DNA from 3 places in the Acutalibacter intestini genome. Region 1 is predicted to be linked to each of the others. Evidence: riboswitches for the same ligand, from Rfam matches in the RefSeq annotation. Region 1 holds a riboswitch; each other region holds the start of a gene.

Evidence for each region. Region 1 has a riboswitch for thiamine pyrophosphate ahead of U8U68_RS06190 (energy-coupled thiamine transporter ThiT). Riboswitches for the same ligand answer to the same signal wherever they lie in the genome.
Region 2: it holds a riboswitch for thiamine pyrophosphate, as region 1 does, so the genes downstream of both, U8U68_RS17500 (AraC family transcriptional regulator) here and U8U68_RS06190 (energy-coupled thiamine transporter ThiT) in region 1, are expected to answer to the same signal.
Region 3: it holds a riboswitch for thiamine pyrophosphate, as region 1 does, so the genes downstream of both, tenA (thiaminase II) here and U8U68_RS06190 (energy-coupled thiamine transporter ThiT) in region 1, are expected to answer to the same signal.

Annotation. Positions count from the first base shown of each region.
Region 1 is NZ_JAWXXL010000005.1:125,728-129,005, forward strand. It holds gene U8U68_RS06185 (DHHW family protein) at 1-995, opposite strand, end outside; gene U8U68_RS06190 (energy-coupled thiamine transporter ThiT) at 1,278-1,907, opposite strand; TPP riboswitch at 2,149-2,270, opposite strand; gene U8U68_RS06195 (DUF4854 domain-containing protein) at 2,616-3,176, shown strand.
Region 2 is NZ_JAWXXL010000035.1:10,288-13,565, reverse strand. It holds gene U8U68_RS17510 (DUF4368 domain-containing protein) at 1-286, opposite strand, end outside; gene U8U68_RS17505 (DUF2461 family protein) at 1,123-1,497, shown strand; TPP riboswitch at 1,629-1,727, shown strand; gene U8U68_RS17500 (AraC family transcriptional regulator) at 2,103-2,939, shown strand; gene U8U68_RS17495 (hypothetical protein) at 3,053-3,278, shown strand, end outside.
Region 3 is NZ_JAWXXL010000015.1:1,515-4,792, forward strand. It holds gene U8U68_RS11650 (ABC transporter ATP-binding protein) at 1-166, shown strand, start outside; gene U8U68_RS11655 (TetR-like C-terminal domain-containing protein) at 163-651, shown strand; gene U8U68_RS11660 (DUF2461 domain-containing protein) at 679-1,347, shown strand; TPP riboswitch at 1,441-1,539, shown strand; gene tenA (thiaminase II) at 1,796-2,446, shown strand; gene U8U68_RS11670 (thiamine diphosphokinase) at 2,451-3,173, shown strand; gene thiD (bifunctional hydroxymethylpyrimidine kinase/phosphomethylpyrimidine kinase) at 3,170-3,278, shown strand, end outside.

The DNA of each region.
Region 1 (3,278 bases):
TCCTCAAATCCAGCCCCCAAAAAGGCCCCAATGGCGTTGCCGTAGGACTCCTTTACCATCACCAGCTTCCTGCCGTTGTGGCAGTCCTGGTTCTGCACCCGCACACAGGGCTGATCTCCGTAGAGGAACATGGTGTATCCCATAGAGCTGTCCCCGCTGTTAATGCCCTCTAGAGGGGTAAAGTCCACCCCGTCATAGGAGGAGGCCGCGGTGTAGGCATAGCCGGGTTCGTATGTGTCAATATGGTCTGGGCCCAGGCTCTCGTCATAGGTCATTTCATAGAGATAACCGTAAAAGCTGTCGTTGGGGGTGGCGCGGGTGAAACTTTCCAGGGGGGAAGCCTCCAGCCCGGCGATTTCGCAGAACTTTACATAGGCATAATAGGCCCCCAGGGCGGTCCAGTGGGTATCTGTATTGAAATATAGATACTCTTCTTTGTGCTGGTCCATAATGTCATAGATGTCTACAGGGTGTACAGCGGAATAGCGATTGTAAATAGAGGCGGTGTTTTCTCGCTGGGAGCCGCAGCCCATGCTGTCCCGTAGACGCTTTGGCAAACCGAACTCCGAGTGGTTGGGCACCACTATGTTGTACACATCTATCCCGGGCAGGCTGGCGGCAAAGCTTTCAATGGCCTGGGCATAGGGCTGGGCGGACTCGTCATAGCCGTAGAACAGCTCAAAAGCCATGCTGTTCCAGATATAGATGCCTTCCGAGAGATACCCGTCCTGGCCGTTGTCCGGAATAGGAGCCGGGGAAGGCGTGGGGGTGGGATCGGGAGTAGGCTGTGGCGTGGGATCTGGCGTAGGAGTAACCGGCGGGGCGGTAGGGGCTGGGGTGGGGGAGACGGCAGGCTTACTGGGGACAAAAAATTTATTCCACAGCAAAAAGGCTGCCGCGCCGATGCCCGCCAGAACAAGAAGCAGGGCGGCAATGGACGCGATTAACCCCCAACTGGGGCCCTGTGACTCTGGGCGACGGTGCTTTGCGGGCATGGGGAACATCTCCTTCTGGTCAGACGCATTTTTTCTATGATAACAGATTTCCAGGAAAAAGGCAAGACAAGAGAAGAGGATCTCCAGAAGGATCCTCTTCTCATTACAACAAAGCCGCCGTTTAGCCCCTTCTCTGGGGAACTAAGTGCTGGCAGACGGCTTATGGAAAAATTTTGTTAGCATAATTTTTGAAATTTGCTGCCGGCATAGGCGGCACAGGGCGGTGCCCCTTTTGTTCCACCGGAGAGGGAAGGCTTTTGCGTGCTCCCTCTTTTTGCGCGGTCACGTCCCCTTCAAAATCTGCTGGCCCGCGAATTGCATTACCAAAAAGCCTGCTATGCAGGTGATAAGAATTTCTGGAATCATGTATCCACCGTTATAGACCAGGGAGTAGAAAAACGCCAGCTGCTGCCCGCTCATGCCTGCCAGAATAGGGGAAAAGTTCGCGTCCGCATACTCACTCCATAAAATCCATCCGGAGAGGAAGGAGCAGAGGTAGCGCAGCAGCCCGGCTACCAGGCAGCCCAGGGTAAAGGCGGTAGGGTGGCTTTTCAGCTTTCCCCGGAAAATGCCTGCGAGCCCCAGCACGGTAAAGGCCAGCAGGTAGTCCAGGAAGATAGAGCCCACTACGGTGGCGCCGCTGACCCCTTTTAGAGCGTCCAGGCCGAAAAGCAATTGTAAAACGCTGAATACAAGGCCAGCCCCCAGCCCCCATTTGGGGCCGGCGCGGTAGGCGAACACCATAACGGGCAGCATGCCGCAAATGGTGACCGAGCCCCCATAGGGTAGATCGAACAGCTTTAAAAAGGACAGGATGGTTCCCAGGGCGATGAGGATTCCGGCCAGGGCCAGGTTCAGCACCTGGTGGTTTGGGCCCTTTTTGACGGACGGGTTTGGGTTTTGGTTGTTCATATGCTTCTTTCCTTTCAGAAAATTTTTTTGAAAAATGAAAAAGCGCCGCCCGGAAAAATCCAGGCAGCGCGAAAGCATCCTTTTTGTAGAGCAAAAACGTGGGGCTTACTCGACCCAAACGCCATAAGCTATAGGAAACCTACTAGAAAGACCCTATGGATTCTTTCTTAATCTGGCGGGATTATGCGTCCCCTTGGCTAGGGGGCTAAAGCGCCGGGTTCCCAATATTATTTGCCTCTACGCAAAGAAAATGAAATGCTTCCTCCGTCGGTATTATCCGCATCAGGTTCTTAGGGTTTAAGCTCCAAAGCCTTAACGGCTCTTGCTCCTCTCAGCCAATGTTCGGCACCCCTTATTTCATTTTTCGACCTTATCATACCTGATGGAGGGGAATTTGTCAATAGGGGTTGAATGAGGCACAGACGGGTCCAGCGGATATGAAGTGACGAAAGGGCCCTGCTGGCAAAAATCTTTAAAAGTCGGGTTCTAGGTGGTTCTCTCACATCATACAAGAACAGAACGCACTGGGAGTTATTTTTATATAGGTTGATAAATTCTCTGTAGCTGTAAGGAATTTTTAATCTTTTTGTAACCCCATTTTGCTTGACATCCCGCTTTTCCAGTAGTATAATCACTGTTGGTCCAGCTTGAGAACAGCAAGTTAGGAACCAAATAAAATTTAGACTGATTGAAGAAAGGCGTGCGATCATGAAAAAAACAGTTTTCCGGATTTTGGCCGGCACAATGGCCATTGCGATGGCTCTGACTCTTTCCGCTTGCGGCGAGAACAATAGCAGCTCCGCAGGTGCTTCCAGCGCGGTGAGCAGCAGCGAGGTTTCCAGCAGCGCGGAGGAGTCCAGCTCTGAGGTGTCTTCCGAGGCTTCCACCTCTTCTGAAGAGACCAGCGGTTTGAGCAACACCAGCGGTACTTATGCCTCTGTGGAGGAGTTCCTGGAGGACCCCAATGTTAGCGGGCCAATTAAAGAGATGATGAGCTCTTTGGCCAACGAGAAGATGAGCATTGACATTAAGGGCGAGGGCGATGTCCTGGTCTATCTGTTCACCTATTCCGACACGGCTCTGGAAGGAAACGATATTGAGACAGTGGCCACTACGCTGGAGACTGAGATGAGCGCCCAGGCTGCTACTTTTGAGAACATTGCCGACCAGGTGGCTTCTGTGCTGGACAGCGGCAAGGCCACTGTACGGGTGGTCTATGCCCAGGCTGACGGCAGCGAGATCTTTAGCCAGGATTTTAACTCTAAGTAAAAACTTACAGTTAAAAGTAATAAAAAAGCCGCTCCGGATTAAAACGGAGCGGCTTTTTTTGCGTAGGTTTTGTTCTGCGGAGGTGTAACAAACTCCATGAAA
Region 2 (3,278 bases), on a different contig from region 1:
TTTCCCCCACAAAGTTGAAAACAATATCTACTTTCTGTACCCGCTTCCCTTCCACCTTTTCCGGCGCACGGACTATGATTTTCTTGATAAATTCATTGACGATCGCGGGAGTAAGTTCCTTTATCCCCACATACTTGCGGATCATCGCGGCGAAGCGGGCAAGATCGCTCTTGTTCTGTTCGTAAGTATCGACTTCCTGCTGGTCTGCCTTGACCTTTTCTTCCAGTTCCCGCTGTTCCGCTTCATACTCTGCGGATAGCTTCAAAAATCTGTCATGGCTTACCACGCCATGTCGTCCTCATAAATCCGTTTGAAGATACTGTCAAGTTCCGATAAGGGGTTAGGCGGACGAGATGATTTCAGGTGAAACTGTGTTTTTTCGATATCCGCTTTGGACAGGCCTTACTACGGCATGAGCATCCTTGTTATTGAAAGCCTTGTGGCAACAATAGTCCTGCATTTTCTAAAAAACAGGAAAAAAGCAAGGTTACAACCAGGTTTTGGCAAGGTCGCTGTCATGTGATTTTTTATGTCAGAAGCAGACCTGTTTCTGACATGTGAAGTATTATGTTGCCATTGCAGAGCCAAATGACAGTTTTAATCGGCTGATTCTTACAGAAGAATATTTACACGCTTGGGCTATCAATTTGTATAGCTTGAATGCGAGGAAACTGAAGCAAGGATACGCTATAATAAAGTGATAAATTGGCATCTGCTTTCCCAAGAAATGGATGCAACGGGTGAAGTTACCGTGCAGATCAGTTTATTTTGCAACAAAATGATCTGTGGCCGTTCTTTTTTTGGTTGCAGGCAACGCATAGAAGGTGCAGATAGTGGATACTGTATGGATGCAAAAGTATTTGACGGACTTAAGGCAATACCGCACAATTCAAAGTACCGTATTGCGCAGTCAGATTTTTCTTCAGAGGGTACAGATTGAGCGCCGTCCATCTCACCGTTGACCAGCGAAAGCTGTGCGCTATCACGGAAAATCTGCAAGCAAGACGGTGCTTAGAATTGTGCGGGGTTGCCTTAAATAAGCATAACAACCGGGGATGGTATTTGGAGCGTTTGACAGAAGCATTTTACATATTCAGCCCAAGGGCACTGCATTTACATTAATTGGGTATCCCCGTTCGGAGAACACCATATAATCCGTCATTTCGCGCCCCTATTCCTCAAAAGGAAAGCTACCCGTTTCCGGTAGGATATTATCTGATGATCAAGCCTGGAGACCAGTCATTTCGAGATGCAATTGAAATAATCCGCGACTATATCACCGTGTTCAATGAAGAATTTGACAAAATCATCCATACGCCGGAGCTGGAAAAACACTTTACGGCACAGGGGCTTTTGCGTGTTCTCTTCGGATATGGCAGGGAGCATCCCCAGGCGGAATGGTTGATGTTTATAAAGCTGGTATCTGAAATATCGGTGGATGCAGAGGTATTTGTAACAGAAGCAGCAAAGCTTGTTCCGCATTATGAAGCCGTTTAACGACTATCTGAGCAGAGTTTTGGAAGGATTTCCAATGACGGAGCGAGAAGAGGAGAGTAATGATTAATGAGTGCGCCAGATCGGACCGCCGATTTGACACATCCATGCAGATACACAAATATAGGTTTATATCCAAAAAGCGGGGGAACTACTGTGTAGTTGAGAAGGCAGAACCTGACCCTTTGAACCTGTTGGCTAATACCAACGTAGGGAGCTGAATGAATACTGCGATTGTATTATCAGGACGCTCCGTGTGAGCGTCCTTTTACTTTCCATTTTGATTGGGTGCACATCGTGCTTATGATCGATTGACTGGTAAATGTTTAGAGTGGCGCAGAGGCTGCTGAAAAGAACCAGAAAGCGGGAATTTCTTAAGACAAAAGTCGAGCCAAGCTCTTGAGTAATGTAAGGTAACCCTCTCGTATAATTGGATGGTTTACGCTATAATTGTAGGACCGCAGGAGGCTGAAATGAAAGCGGATAATCAGCCGATTTTGCGTAAGAACATTTACGTACTTGGGCTATCAACTTGTATAGCCTGAATGCGAGGAAACTTGTGAAAGGATAAGCTATAATAGAACATTAGAATAGCGTTAGGTGACCTTATGGAATGGATGCAACGCTTGAACCAATCGATTGAATATATGGAAGAACATATCACTGAAGAACTGGATTATGAAAAGGTAGCACAGGTGGCCAACTGCCCATCGTACTATTTCCAACAGATGTTTCTCTATATGACAAATATGACGCTTCGGGAATACATACGGCGGCGCCGGCTGTCCCTTGCGGCTGTAGAGCTGCAAAAGGATAGCGGGAAGGTAATAGACATTGCTATAAAATACCGGTATGAATCCCCAACTGCTTTCACCCGAGCCTTCAAAAGCTTTCATGGCGTAGTGCCGTCTGCGCTCAAGACAGAGAACCGGCCGATGCAGGCTTTTCCCCCGATTCAGTTTCATGTATCCATGGACGGAGGGGTGCCATTGAAATTCAGAGTAGAGGAAAAAGCGGCGTTTCGTGTGCTGGGAGTTTCCTGCCCACTGAATAAGGAGCTTGCCCGAAATTTTGAAGTAATCCCTACTGTATGGGATACGGCTCTTGCCGATGGAACGCTTACAAAACTGAGTGCTTTGCAGGAAAGCAGACCGCAAGGTTTGCTGGGTATTAGCGTTCATCACACAGAGAACTGGAAATACTTGATTGTGGTCCGCTCCGACAGGAAGGAAGATTCATTTGAAGAGTATCATATCCCGGCGTGTAAATGGGCTATTTTCGAGGGGCAGGGCACCAACCGTTCTCTACAGGAATTAGAAAAGCGAGTCATTGCAGAATGGCTTCCCACTTCTGGATACACATACGCGAATTCACCGGATATTGAGGTGTATATCAAAGCGGATCCACAGGAGGCGGTTTACGAATACTGGATCCCAATCATATAGAGATGGAAACTGATTTCGACAAAACAAAGCATTAATATCCGTACAGGCCTTTCTGTTTTCAGTATCTCATTCATATCCTCCATACATTCTTTGCAATCAAGGAGGCAGCATAAATGACTAAAAAAATTGCGGTCCTTGCAGCCGCGCTGGTGCTTGTACTAATAAGCGCTGCGGCCTGTGCCGCAAATGAGGACCCGGTCGTGACTCAAAGTGGCTCGGTGAACAAAAATCAGTCCATAACCCAGAGCAGTCAGCAGGCAAGCAGGGGTACTGGGGAACAGGGAAACGGAGCTGGTGAGCCAGCGGTAAATCAGAAACAGATTGAAAGAGAAACACAAA
Region 3 (3,278 bases), on a different contig from region 1:
GCAGCGCTTGGCCATTGCAAGGGCAATCAGCCATACACCGAAGCTTTTGGTGCTGGATGAGCCGGTCAACGGTCTGGATCCTATTGGAATCCGGCAAATGCGGGAACTGTTCTTGTCGCTGGTCAAAGATCAAGACATGAAATCGGTTATGATAAAATTACATTGAAATTGCTCGCTGAACACTTAAACGTTCAGCCTCCGTCCCTTTATAATCATATTAAAGGGATAGAGGAACTGCAAAAGGAAATCATGCTCTTTGGCTGGAGGCAAATGGATCAAGCTATGACGGATGCGGCTGTATGTGTCAGCGGGTATGATGCGTTGGAGGCAATCTGCCGCGCGTTTTATAAGTACGCAACTGAAAATCCTGGCGTTTTCAATGCGATGCTTTGGTACAACAAATTTGAAAGTGAGGAAACGCAGAATGCCACGAAAGAGATGTTTTCCATAATATATAAAGCTTTCACCATGCTTAATATATCAAAGGAAAACAGCGAACACCTGATACGCACATATCGTGGATTCTTGGAAGGCTTCGCATTACTGGTAAATAACAATGCGTTTGGGAATCCGGTATCTATTGAGAAAAGTTTTGAAATTTCACTGCGGATTTTGATAGCAGGAACAAAGGCGCTGGAGGGACAAAAATAGGGGACGCAGAGAATAAATACAACATGGATTCTAAAATATTTGACAGACTTAAATGAGCATAACAACCGGGAATGGTTTAACGCGCATAAAGCGGAAACGAAAGCGGTAACGGAACAATTTGAAGAACTGGTTCAGGCGCTGATTCTGCGTATCGGAGAGTTTGACAGCAGCGTTTTACATATTCAACCCAAGGACACTGCCTTTACGTTGATTCGCTACCCCCGGTTCGGACAGGACAGGACCCCATATAATCCGGTATTTCGCGCCCATATTGCCTCTAAAGGGAAGCAGCCTGTTCCGGTGGGATATTATCTGATAATCAAGCCGGGGAACCAGTCCTATCTCGGTGGTGGCCTGTTTGCCAATTCATTTCGGAATGCAGCCAAAATGATCCGTGACTATATCACAGAGTTCGGTGAAGAATTTGACGAGATCATCCATACGCCGGAGTTTGAAAAATACTTTACGGTACAGGGGACATCGCTTTTGCGTATTCCCTCCGGATATGACAGGGAGCATCCCCAGGCGGAATACTTAAAGTTTAAAAGCTGGTATTTGAAGTATTCGGTAGCAGACGAAGTTATCGCTGATGCGGAGCAATTTGTGGAAGAGGTCGCAAAGCTGTTCCGCATTATGAAACCATTCAATGACTATCTGAACAAAGCCCTTGAAGGATTTCAGATGCCAACAAGATAAAGCATTAGTTTGGAATTTATTTATGAATATCTCTGTGAAGCAATGCCGGACCGGACAGCCGATTTGACAAACTCACACAGAAATAGTATAATAATTAAAAAGCAGGGGGACTACTGCGTAGTTGAGAAGGTAAAACCTGACCCTTTGAACCTGTTGGCCAATACCAACGTAGGGAGCTGAATGAATACGACGATTGTATTTTCAGGATGCTCCATGTGGGCGTCCTTTTGTTTTTCAATTTAATACTGATAATCTGTGTTTGCGAGGGAACTGAACAAGTTGAAAAAGGTTAAGACCTGACCTCTGGACCTGTCGGCTAATACCGGCGTAGGGAAGCAATTTCTTACGCCCGTACTGCGTCTGAAAGAGCTTCCGATTGATTTGGAAGCTCTCTTTTTTTACCCTCTGGGGCATGGAGAATCGGAACAGTCATAGGAGGAAACAAATTATGTCATTTATGAAAGAGGTACTGGAAAAGAATATCCCCATCTGGGACAAATGCATGGCTACGCCGTTTGTGCAGGAGATGAAAGAAGGAACGTTGCCCTTTGAATGCTTTAAAGATTATATGATTCAGGACAGCATTTACCTGAAGCATTATGCACGAGTTTACGGGAAAGAGATCTATCATGCCAAATCACTGCGGGAGATCCAGCTTTATTATTCCGTGTTGAGTTTCGTTAAGGATACGGAATCTGCGGTACGGCTGAAGTATCTGGAACGGTTCGGTATGACGGACGATGATATCGAGTCTATTGCTCCTCTGCCGGAAAATCAACGGTATATTGATTTTTTACTGGAAACTGCGGAACAGGGGGATGATAAGGAAATGCTGATGGCAGTCCTTCCCTGCATGATGAGTTACAGTTACATTTTCCGAAAGCTGGCGGGGGACCCTGCAAGCCGAAACTCAAGATACTGGGATTTTATTGAGGATTATGCGGACGATATCTATGCCAGGAGCTGTGAGGAATGGTCGCAGTTTGCAGATGAGAAATGCGAAGGTGTTTCCGATACCGAAAAAGAAAAGCTGAGCAAAATTTTTGAAACGGCAAGCATCCTGGAACTTGACTTTTGGAAAATGCCATACCGGAGGTAGAGATTTGAAGAAAGGGATTTGTTATATAGTCGGTGCGGGAGACTGGTTTGAGATGGATTTTCGACCGGCGGAAAATGATTTTGTGATAGCTGCAGACGCAGGGCTTCGGTATCTGGAACAGGTTGGAATCTCGGCAGATCTCGTTATTGGAGATTTTGATACCCTGGAAGAAATCCCAACAGGCGCAAATGTTGTCCGGCTGAACTGTGAGAAAGATGATACGGATATGCTTGCAGCAGTCCGCGAGGGGATAAAGGCCGGATATAAGGAGTTTCATATCTATGGCGGAACCGGCGGGAGAATCGATCATACATTGGCAAACCTGCAGGTGCTGGCATATCTTGCCGGGAACGGGATGCAAGGGTTTCTGCATTGCCCTCAGAATGAATTATTGCGTCCGGTAGATAAAAAGTTGAAAAATTGCGGGTATAATAAAATGCCCGAGAATACCCCAAAGCAGGAGAGCGTGATTACAGCAATTACGGATGGAGAATTATCCTTTTTACCGGTTCCTTACGGCTACATATCCGTATTCTCCTATTCCGAAAAAGCGGAAGGAGTTTATCTGCAAGGTTTAAAATATCCGCTGGAGAATGCAGTGCTTACCAATACCTTTCCTATTGGTACAAGCAATGAGTTTATCGGGAAGAAAAGCAGGATTGCCGTTAAAAGCGGCACACTGATGGTTGTCTTCCCCAAAGAAGCAAAGGAGAAAATGATATGTTGAAAAAAGTATTAACGATTGCTGGGTCCGATTGCAGCGGCGGCGCAGGTATACAAGCGGATCTAAAGACATTTACCGCCCATGGTGTATTCGGTATGAGCGTCATTG